DNA from 2 places in the Pseudomonas onubensis genome. Region 1 is predicted to be linked to the other one. Evidence: predicted binding sites of a transcription regulator. Region 1 holds the regulator's gene; the other holds the start of a gene.

Region 1 (5,613 bases):
GGAGCTGGGCTGGGATGACGTCACCCCGATCGACATGATCGGCCTGGAAGTCGGCTACCGCCTGATTCCGCTGGTGGACCGCAACCAGGGCGGCCAATTGCTGGCGCGGATCAAGGGCGTGCGCAAGAAGCTGTCCCAGGACCTGGGCTTCTTGATGCCCACCGTACACATTCGCGACAACCTCGACCTGGCCCCCAGCGCCTACCGCCTGACCCTGATGGGCGTGATCCTGGCCGAAGCCGAGATTTACCCGGACCGCGAACTGGCGATCAACCCCGGCCAAGTGTTCGGCACCCTTAACGGCATTACCGCCAAAGATCCGGCTTTTGGCCTGGAGGCGGTGTGGATCGAGGTCAGCCAGCGCAGCCAGGCACAATCGCTGGGTTACACCGTGGTGGACGCCAGCACCGTGGTCGCCACCCACCTCAACCAGATCCTCTACAAGCACTCCCACGAGCTGATCGGCCACGAGGAAGTCCAGCAATTAATGGGTTTGCTGGCCAAAGCCTCGCCAAAACTGGCCGAAGAACTGGTGCCCGGCGTGCTGTCGCTGTCGCAATTACTCAAGGTGCTGCAAGCCTTGCTCGCCGAACAGGTGCCGGTGCGCGACATTCGCAGCATTGCCGAGGCCATCGCCAACAATGCCGCCAAGAGTCAAGATACTGCCGCTTTGGTGGCTGCGGTGCGTGTCGGCTTGTCCCGCGCCATCGTGCAAAGCATTGTAGGCATTGAGTCTGAGCTGCCTGTGATCACCTTGGAACCAAGGTTGGAACAAATATTGCTCAATAGTATTCAGAAGGCAGGGCTTGGCCAGGAAGAGGGCGTTCTGCTGGAGCCAAGCATGGCTGAGAAACTGCAGCGTTCGTTGATCGAAGCCGCACAGCGTCAGGAAATGGCGGGCCACCCGGTGATTCTGCTGGTGGCGGGCCCGGTTCGAGCGATGTTGTCGCGGTTTGGGCGCCTGGCAGTACCGAATTTGCACGTTTTGGCTTATCAGGAAATTCCTGACAACAAGCAAGTGACTATCGTCGCGACAGTAGGGCCCAACGGCTGAGGTAGTGGGTTATGCAAGTTAAGCGTTTTTTCGCCGCCGATATGCGTCAGGCCATGAAACTGGTACGTGATGAGCTGGGCGCCGATGCCGCGATTATTGGAAACCGTCGCATTGCCGGCGGTGTCGAGCTGACGGCTGCCCTGGATTACACCCCCTCGGCGCTGGCGCCGCGTGTGCCGAACATGGAACTCGAAGACGAGCTGCGCAAGACCGCCTCGCGCATTGTTTCGGCCCAGGCTGAATTGAGCATGCGTGGCGACAGCGATGCCAGCACCAATCGCCAACTGTTCGCCGGCCTGCCTTTGACCGCCGCCGAGCCGTTGGTAGAACCGACCTTCAAAGAACCACCACGTCCAGCAGCGCCAGCCCCGGCCGCCGCGGTCGACCAGCGCGCGCTCGACTCGATGCGTTTTGAACTCAATGGCCTGCGTGAGCTGCTCGAAGTGCAGCTGGGCTCGTTGGCGTGGACGCAGCTGCAAGGCAGCAAGCCGCAGCAGGCCAACCTGTGGCGTCGCCTGCAACGCATCGGCCTGTCCGGCCCGCTGTCGCGCGATTTGCTTGCACTGACGGCCGAAGTCGAAGAACCACGCCAGGCCTGGCGCATGTTGCTGGCGCACCTGGCGCGCATGATCGCCACGCCGGAAATCGAACCGCTGGAAGAGGGCGGTGTGATTGCCATGGTCGGCCCCGCCGGCATGGGCAAGACCACCACCCTGGCCAAGCTGGCCGCCCGTTATGTGCTCAAGTACGGCGCGCAGAACATCGCGCTGGTGAGCATGGACAGCTATCGCATCGGCGCCCAGGAGCAGCTCAAGACCCTGGGCCGCATCCTCAATGTGACCGTGACCCACGTCGACCCGGGCCAGTCCCTGGCCAATGCGCTCGACCCACTGCTGCGCAAGCGCGTGGTGTTGATTGACACGGCCGGCCTGCAAGCCAGCGATCCGGCACTGCGCATGCAGCTTGAAAGCCTGGCCGGGCGTGGCATCAAGTCAAAAAATTACCTGGTGCTTGCAACCACCAGCCAGAAACAGGTTCTTACCGCTGCCTACCACAGCTACAAGCGCTGCGGCCTGGCCGGTTGCATCCTCACCAAGCTCGACGAAACCGCGAGCCTGGGCGAGGTGTTGAGCCTGGCGATCAGTCATGAGTTACCGGTTGCCTACCTGACCGACGGGCCGCGGATCCCGGATGATTTACATCTGCCGCGCCGTCATCAGTTGGTCAGCCGTGCTGTCAGCGTGCAAATGCAAGAAGAGCCTAGCGAGGAAGCGATGGCCGATATGTTCGCCGACCTTTACCACAACCCGGCTAAGCGGGTGGGGTGAGGCAGGATGAACACCGTGAAATGTATCTACATCGATGGTCTGCAAGCGATTCACGCGGCCAAGCCATGTAGCCTGCGTCTAAGCAAGACAAGGTAAAGAAATAAAATGGGCAGCATGCATCCCGTACAGGTGATCGCGGTGACCGGCGGCAAAGGTGGCGTCGGGAAAACTAACGTGTCAGTGAATTTGTCCCTGGCCCTGGCAGAGCTTGGCCGTCGCGTCATGCTGCTGGATGCTGACCTGGGCCTGGCGAACGTGGACGTTCTGCTGGGGCTGACACCCAAACACACCCTGGCCGATGTGATCGAAGGCCGTTGTGAGCTGCGCGATGTGCTGCTGCAAGGCCCCGGTGGCATTCGCATCGTGCCGGCCGCCTCGGGCACCCAGAGCATGGTGCACCTGAGCCCGGCGCAGCATGCCGGCCTGATCCAGGCGTTCAGCGACATCGGCGACAACCTCGACGTGCTGGTGATCGACACCGCCGCCGGGATCGGCGAGTCGGTGGTCAGCTTCGTGCGCGCCGCCCAGGAAGTGCTGCTGGTGGTGTGCGACGAACCCACCTCGATCACCGACGCCTACGCCCTGATCAAACTGCTTAACCGTGACTACGGCATGAACCGCTTCCGCGTGCTGGCCAACATGGCCCAAAGCCCGCAGGAAGGGCGGAATCTGTTCGCCAAGTTGACCAAGGTCACGGATCGCTTCCTCGATGTCGCCTTACAATACGTGGGCGCAGTTCCCTATGACGAGTGTGTGCGCAAGGCTGTGCAAAAGCAGCGTGCAGTCTACGAAGCGTTCCCTCGTTCGAAGTGCGCATTGGCGTTCAAGGCTATTGCCCAGAAGGTCGATACTTGGCCGTTGCCTGCCAACCCGCGGGGGCATCTGGAGTTTTTCGTCGAGCGATTGGTGCATCAGACGAGCGCGGGACCTGTGCTATGACATCCAGCGGCTACAACCTTTACAAAAAGTCGGCACGTGACAGCCAGGGCGAACTGATCGAGCGCTATGCGCCCTTGGTCAAGCGCATTGCCTATCACTTGCTGGCACGCCTGCCTGCCAGTGTGCAGGTTGAGGACTTGATCCAGGCCGGCATGATCGGCCTGCTCGAAGTGTCGACCAAATACGACGCGAGCAAGGGCGCGAGTTTCGAGACGTATGCGGGTATTCGCATACGTGGTGCGATGCTCGATGAAGTGCGTAAAGGTGATTGGGCGCCGCGTTCGGTACACCGCAATACGCGCATGGTCAGTGACGCAATTCGTGCAATTGAAGCAAAAACCGGTCGTGACGCTAAAGATCACGAAGTTGCGGCCGAACTCCAATTGAGTCTCGACGATTACTACGGGATTTTGAACGATACCTTGGGCAGCCGCCTGTTCAGTTTCGACGACCTTTTGCAGGACGGCGAACACGAAGGGCTGCACGAGGACGGCGCGAGTGCACATCTGGAACCGTCACGCGACCTGGAAGACGAACGTTTCCAGGGCGCGTTGGCGGAAGCGATTGCCAATTTGCCGGAGCGTGAGCGACTGGTGTTGGCGCTGTACTACGACGAAGAGCTGAACCTCAAGGAAATCGGTGAGGTCCTGGGGGTCAGCGAATCGCGTGTCAGCCAGCTGCATAGCCAGTGCGCCGCCCGCTTGCGGGGGCGATTGGGAGAGTGGCGCGCGCGCTGACAGGCAGTGTGGGGACACTGCAGACGCTACCGCAAAGGCTGCATGCTTTTGCGGGTTCGTGCCGTGGTGCCCTGGGCAGTCCTTTTTGTGTAACGCCTGTTGATTGAAATGGCGCGTCCAGGTGCTGGGCGCGTTTAAGACTGCTTGGAGGTCGAATTGGACAAGAACATGAAAATCCTCATCGTTGATGACTTCTCAACGATGCGGCGGATCATAAAAAACCTGTTGCGTGACCTTGGGTTCACCAACACGGTCGAGGCGGATGACGGCCTGACGGCGATTCCGATCCTCAACAGCGGGAGCATCGACTTTCTGGTAACCGACTGGAACATGCCGGGCATGACCGGTATCGACTTGCTGCGTCACGTGCGCGCCGATGAAAAACTGCGCAGCTTGCCTGTGTTGATGGTGACCGCCGAAGCCAAGCGTGAACAGATCATCGAAGCCGCCCAAGCCGGGGTTAACGGTTACGTGGTCAAGCCATTCACGGCGTTGGCCTTGAAAGAGAAGATCGAAAAGATCTTTGAACGCATCCACGGCTGATGTCACCACGGGGGAGCTATGGAGCATAACGAAACGTCACAGGGAGACTTTGAGTCGACCCTGAAAAAGCATGCTCACCAGTTGGTCGAAAGCCTTGAAAAAGGCCAGTTCGGCGACGCGGTGCAGTTGATCCATGAGCTTAACCAGACCCGTGACCGCGGCCTGTATCAGGAAGTGGGCAAGCTCACACGCGAGCTGCACAGTGCAATCGTCAATTTCCAGATTGACCCGCACATGCCCCAGGCCGAAGAAATTTCGCAGATCACTGATGCCACCGAACGCCTGTCCTATGTGGTCAGGCTGACTGAGGCGGCGGCCAACCGCACCATGGACCTGGTGGAAAACGCCACGCCGTTGGTTAATGGCATGGTCACCGAAGCTCAGGCGCTCAGCGTTGACTGGGGCCGCTTCATGCGCCGCGAAGTGGGGGCTGAGGAGTTTCGTGAATTGGCGCGTCGGGTCGACGCTTTTCTGTCGCGCAGCGAACAGGAAAACCGCACGGTGGCCAGCAACCTCAATGACATTCTGCTGGCCCAGGATTACCAGGACCTCACCGGTCAAGTGATCAAGCGCGTGACCCAACTGGTCACCGAAGTGGAAAGCAACTTGCTCAAATTGGTGCTCATGGCCGGCCAGGTCGACCGTTTTGCCGGCATCGAACATGACCGCGCAGCGATCCTCTCGGAAAAAGATCCACAAAAACATCTCGCCAAGGGTGAAGGTCCGCAGATTCATGCCGATAAACGTGAAGACGTCGTATCCGGTCAAGATGACGTAGACGATTTGCTGTCCAGTTTAGGCTTCTAAGGAGCACCCACATGAGCTTCGGCGCCGATGAAGAAATCCTTCAGGATTTCCTTGTAGAGGCCGGCGAAATTTTAGAGCAACTGTCCGAACAACTGGTCGAGCTGGAAAGCCGACCGGATGATGCGAACCTGCTCAATGCAATTTTTCGCGGTTTTCACACTGTAAAAGGGGGCGCCGGCTTCCTCCAGCTCCATGAGCTGGTGGA
Region 2 (5,089 bases), on a different contig from region 1:
CTGTGGCTCATTTGATTTTTTCGGTCGCCGGGAAGTACGCAACCAAAGCGTCGGCATGGCCGAGGCTAAAACATAGTGATCACTCTTAGGGCTTTGTCGTCAGGACGGTATTCGAGTCCAACAATTGTACGTGCGGGGCAGGATGAACCAGGTCGTTGAGTTTCAATTATGATATTGAATTTTCGGGTGTCGTGCTCTTCTACATAACTGAGGTTGTAAATATAGCTTGATTCTATTTTGCCTCTGATCAGGCTTATCAGGTCCTCCTTGGTTGTTTGTGTGAGCCCGCTTTTTATCAGTTTGCCAGCGTTCAATAGGTAGTCGTATTTTTTATTTTCCAGGATAATGTTCAGGTTTGAAAGTGCTTGTACGTTTTCGGTGATTGCGTTGAGAGAAAAGTGGGTATCTGTTTCATGTCTGGCTAACGGTTTGCGTTCTATTTTATAACTGAGAAATTGGGTAAAGTTAAGCGTCTTGATACTTTTGATGCAATAACCTTCTTTTTCAAAGTCATAGCTGGTGATGTTTACGTTTTGGTCGTTTGGTCGATCATCTTCGTGCGCCAAAATTATTGTTTTTTCACGTTTTATGCCTACGTTCACTAAGGTTGTGGAAAGGTACGTCTTAGCGGGGGAGTCATAGGTGGTCGGAATAAAGCCAATATAGGAAGCTTGCGTTTTCAGCCCTTCGTTTATTCGCTCCAGTGCCGCGTCCGTAATATTGTTTAAATAAATGCAAAAGATATCGGTGCTGTGCCCGTACTCAAAATATCGCGCTACTTTTGTTTGGTGTTCAATGATTTCATACACGTAGTCTTGTTGTTTGTTGCTGGCGATTAAATCTCCCGCGAGGATGCTTTGGGTACTTTTGGGTTCCAGTAGAGGAAGCAGGTAGGACATGATCGCTTGACCATAGCTGCTGGATTGGATTACCCGCGTATCAAACAGAAAGGCTGCTTCATTGTTTTCAATGGACGGGACGAGGGCGGTTTTAAGTTGTTGATAATTGACGCCGCTGTTTGCGAGGGCTTTTAAGGTGCTTTGGAACATAGCCTGTATTTGGTGCGTCATTAACTGCTGAGAAATTCCAAAGTGCTCTGTGATCACCTCAAGAAAAACGTTACCCCTGGCGTCTAGTGTGTAAATTGTGTCCATATTTCAAACCTTCCATGTCTTGTAAACGTTAAAGGGGGCGAACAGCCAGTACTCGACACGCCCCCGACACTCACTGATGAAACCTGCGCCCCAACGCATCCAGCCTGACCGCAATCGGCGGCAACTGCTCACTGCTGCGCGCCAGGATTTCCACATCATCGGCGGTGTTTTGTGCAATGTTCTGCACTGACTGCAGGCGCCCGACAATCTCCAGGTTGGCAGAGGTCTGTTCGCGGGTGGTAATCACGATTCGCCCGTTCAGCGCGTCGATATGCGCGATGTCGGCGCCCACGGCCTGCAACATGTCCACCGCCAGTTGGCTGTCCTCTACGCAACGCGCTACACCTGCCTGGCTGTCGTGCATGGCCTCGACGGCCTGGCGGCTGCCGTGTTGCAGGCCTTCGATGATCTGTTTGATTTCCTGTGTGGAGACGGCGGTGCGCTGGGCCAGGCTGCGGACCTCATCGGCGACCACCGCAAAACCTCGGCCTTGCTCGCCGGCGCGGGCGGCTTCGATGGCGGCGTTGAGCGCCAGCAGGTTGGTCTGGTTGGCGATGCTGCTGATCACTTCGAGTACCGAGCCGATCTGTTCGGCTTGCGTGGCCAGGCCTTGCACCGTCTCATTGGTGCCGTTGATACGTGAGGCCAATTGGGTGATTTCCTGCTGGGCGCGACCGACACTGTCCTGGCCTCGTGCAATCTGTTGGCTGGCCTTGCCCGCATGTTCAACGGCCTGTTCGACGTGCAGGGTAATGTGGCCGGTGGCGTCTTCCATGCGCTGCATTGAGTCGGTCATCTGGTTGATTTCGACCAGTTGATGGCGCGCACCTTTTTCCAATGTGCCACTGGCGCTGGCCAACGCCTGGCCGAGTTGGCCGAGACCATGGGAGTCGCGGGTCACGCCATCGATCAGGTGGGTGATCTGCTGCAGGAAGTGGTCGAAACGCTTGGCCAGGGACACATGCGCCTTGCCTTCACCCCGGGCGGTTTCTACCGTGAGCTGGGACGTCACGGCGAGCATTTTTTCCAGCATCTCCTGGCTTTCGACCGCCTCGGCCTGGCTATGAATGGCGAGGTAGAGCAGGGCGACCGTCTCCATCACTACGTAAAAGGCGTGTACGAACACCATGTTCCAGCCGCCATGATGGTCCATCACAAATACCGGGAAACCTTGATGCTGCAACGCGTGAAACACCACGTGGTGGACGGCGATGGTCACCGCCGCGACGAGGATCGGCAGCCAGTCGCGATAAAACGTCAGCACCGCCAGCAGCGCGAAGATACCGAAGTGCGCTTCGATCAAGCCCTGCGCCTGGTTGATATGCAGCGCGGCCATGACCATCAGGCCGGCGCCGAGCAAACAGCGCATTAATCGGGTGCCACCGAGGGCGCGATAGAGCAGCGTAAGCACCACACTGGCGCCACCACCGACGATCACGGCTTGCAGCCAAGTGTCGTGCCAGAAGGCCAGACCCAGGGAGAATAGAAACATCAGCCAGATCAACGCCAGCATGATGCGGTCGGCTTTGCGGTAGTGCTCCAGGAAGCGGGCGCGTGCGGGCATTCACTCTTACTCCATGTGGTCGAGCCAGGAACAAAGCATGCGGCGTGCCACGATGGGCCGCCGGTAAAAAGCAAAGCAGGTATCAGGTTTTTTGCCGGATCAGCTGTAACAAATCGTTATCGGCAGTGGACAGTAAGACTTAAGAACGGCCGCCCGAGCGGGCGACCGAAAATACAAACAGGATCAGAAGCTATATTTGGCGGTCACCATCATGTTGCGCGGTGCGCCGTAGGAGTCGCCGCCATAGCTCACGGAGTTGGAGATGGACTGGTAATACGTGCGATCAAAGATGTTGTTGGCATTGAGCTGCAGGTCCAGATGCTGGTTGACTTGGTAACCAGCCATCAGGTCGGTCACGGCATAGGCGCCTTGCTTGAGGCGGTAGGTACTGCCGTCCGCGACTTTAAAGTCGTTGTACAAACGGCTTTGCCAGTAGACGTTGCCGCCTATGCGGAGTTTTTCCAGAGCGCCCTGGAAGTGGTAGTTGGTGGTCAGTTTGAACAAGTGTTCCGGGATGTCGGTGTCGAACTGTTTGTTAACATTTTGCGGGTTGGCGTCATCCTTGATGGTGTGGGTGCGCGCATAGGTGTAGCCGCCGCCAACCTGCCAATTGGGGGTCAATGCGCCCTGCAGTTCCATGTCGATACCCTGGCTGCGAATCTCGCCTGAGGCTACCGCGCAGGATGCCTGCGGGCAGTTCGGCACCACCACCGCCACGGCACGGTTTTCCTGGTCTACACGAAACAGCGCGACGCTAGCATTCAATGCGCCGCCCAGGTATTCGCCCTTGATACCGACCTCATAATTCTTGCCGACAATCGGTTTGAGCGGCGTGCCGGTGCTGTCCTTGTCACTCTGCGGGGTAAAGATGTCGCTGTAGCTGACATACACCGAGTGGTGGTCGTCCAGGTCGTAGATAAGACCGGCGTAGCGGGTGAGGTTGCGCGTTACATGGTAATCGCCATCGTTGCTGCCATGGGCATCGTAGTCATACCAGTCCAGACGGGCGCCGAGGATCAGCTTCAACGGGTCGGCCAGGCTCAGGCGTGTGGTGAGGTAGACACCGTCCTGGGTGGTGACGTCGCGGTCGTTGGTGGTGTGGACGAAGTCCGGTTTGCCCGCCGTCAGTGGCCAGTTCAAGTTGTACGGGCTGTAGTTGTGGGTGGTCATGTCATAGATGCGGCGGCTGGCGCCGACCACCAATTCATGGGTACGCCCGAAGGCCTGAAAGGGGCCGCTGGCGAAGGCGTCGACGCCGGCCTGGTCTTCATCGTAAGAGGCCTGGTAGACCGTGCGCGCCAGGGTGTTGTTGACCCAGCGCGACTGGTAGGAGCCCGAAAAGAGCGCGTCCTGCTCAGCGTAGTTGGCGTTGATCTGCAGTTTCCAGTCGTGGGCCAGGCGCTGACGCAGCTCGGCAAACACCGTGTTGATCTCCTGATCCTTGTTCTCCCAGGTGGTCCCTGGGTTGTAGGAGCGCGGCAGGTTCAAGTGATGGCCGTCCTGGCCAACCATCGAAGAACCCCAGAAGTAGTTGGTCTTGTCCTTCTGGTTCGAGAAACCCAGGGTCAAAGTGGTGTCTTCGCTGAGGTCTGCCTCGGTGACGGCATAGAACAGGCCGTGGTCTTCCTTGGCTTTGTCGATAAAACCATTGGCGTCTCGGTAAGAGGTCACAACCCGGCCGCGCCAAGTGCCGCTGTCATTGAGTGGGCTGGAGGCGTCCAGCTCGCCACGGTAGTCGTCCCAGCTGCCGGCGGCGCCGGTGAGGGTGACTTTCTGCTCATCCAGTGGCCGCTTGCGTATCAGGTTGATGGCCGCCGAAGGGTTGCCGGCGCCGGTCACCAGGCCGGTGGCCCCGCGCACGATCTCGACGCGGTCGAACATTGCCAGGTTCGGCTGGGCGCCGACTGAAACGCCGTTATAGCCGGTGGGGATGCCGTCATACATCAGGTTGTCGATGTCGAAACCACGTGAGGTATAGGATTCTCGGCCAGGGCCACTGGAGAAATTCAGGAACAAACCTGGCGTGGCTTTTACCACGTCGTTGATGCTGGTCATCGCCTGGTCGTCCATCCGCTGACGGGTAATGACCGTGACCGCTTGCGGGGTTTCACGCAGGGTAAGCGGCAGTTTGGTCGCGGTTGCCATCGAGCCGGTGGTGTAGGACTGGCTGCCTTCGGTTGTCGCACCGAGGACTTGCTCGGTGTTGATCTGCGTCGCACCTAACTCAACCACCTCTGGCGGTTGTTGCGCGTCGGCGGCGAAGGCCGCGGGTGAGGTGGCAAGATAAACCGCCAACGCCATCAAACTGGGTGTAAATGCTTTGCCAACATGAAGTTGCACAGACATGAAACGGAGTCTCCCCTGAACGCCG

Evidence for each region. The regulator FliA, encoded in region 1, starts transcription of late flagellar genes. The targets are predictions, from matches to a motif close to CTAAAGTTTNNNNNNNNNNNGCCGNTAA.
Region 2: ACTD9P_RS13610 (methyl-accepting chemotaxis protein) is a predicted target of FliA. The motif match lies at 2,835-2,862, and genes of this name have one in related genera.

Annotation. Positions count from the first base shown of each region.
Region 1 is NZ_CBFHAZ010000130.1:1,283-6,895, forward strand. It holds gene flhA (flagellar biosynthesis protein FlhA) at 1-1,054, shown strand, start outside; gene flhF (flagellar biosynthesis GTPase FlhF) at 1,066-2,382, shown strand; gene fleN (flagellar synthesis regulator FleN) at 2,488-3,321, shown strand; gene fliA (RNA polymerase sigma factor FliA) at 3,318-4,058, shown strand; gene ACTD9P_RS26825 (chemotaxis response regulator CheY) at 4,227-4,601, shown strand; gene ACTD9P_RS26830 (protein phosphatase CheZ) at 4,620-5,408, shown strand; gene ACTD9P_RS26835 (chemotaxis protein CheA) at 5,420-5,613, shown strand, end outside.
Region 2 is NZ_CBFHAZ010000033.1:45,819-50,907, reverse strand. It holds gene ACTD9P_RS13615 (hypothetical protein) at 66-1,154, opposite strand; gene ACTD9P_RS13610 (methyl-accepting chemotaxis protein) at 1,225-2,718, opposite strand; gene ACTD9P_RS13605 (TonB-dependent siderophore receptor) at 2,902-5,064, opposite strand.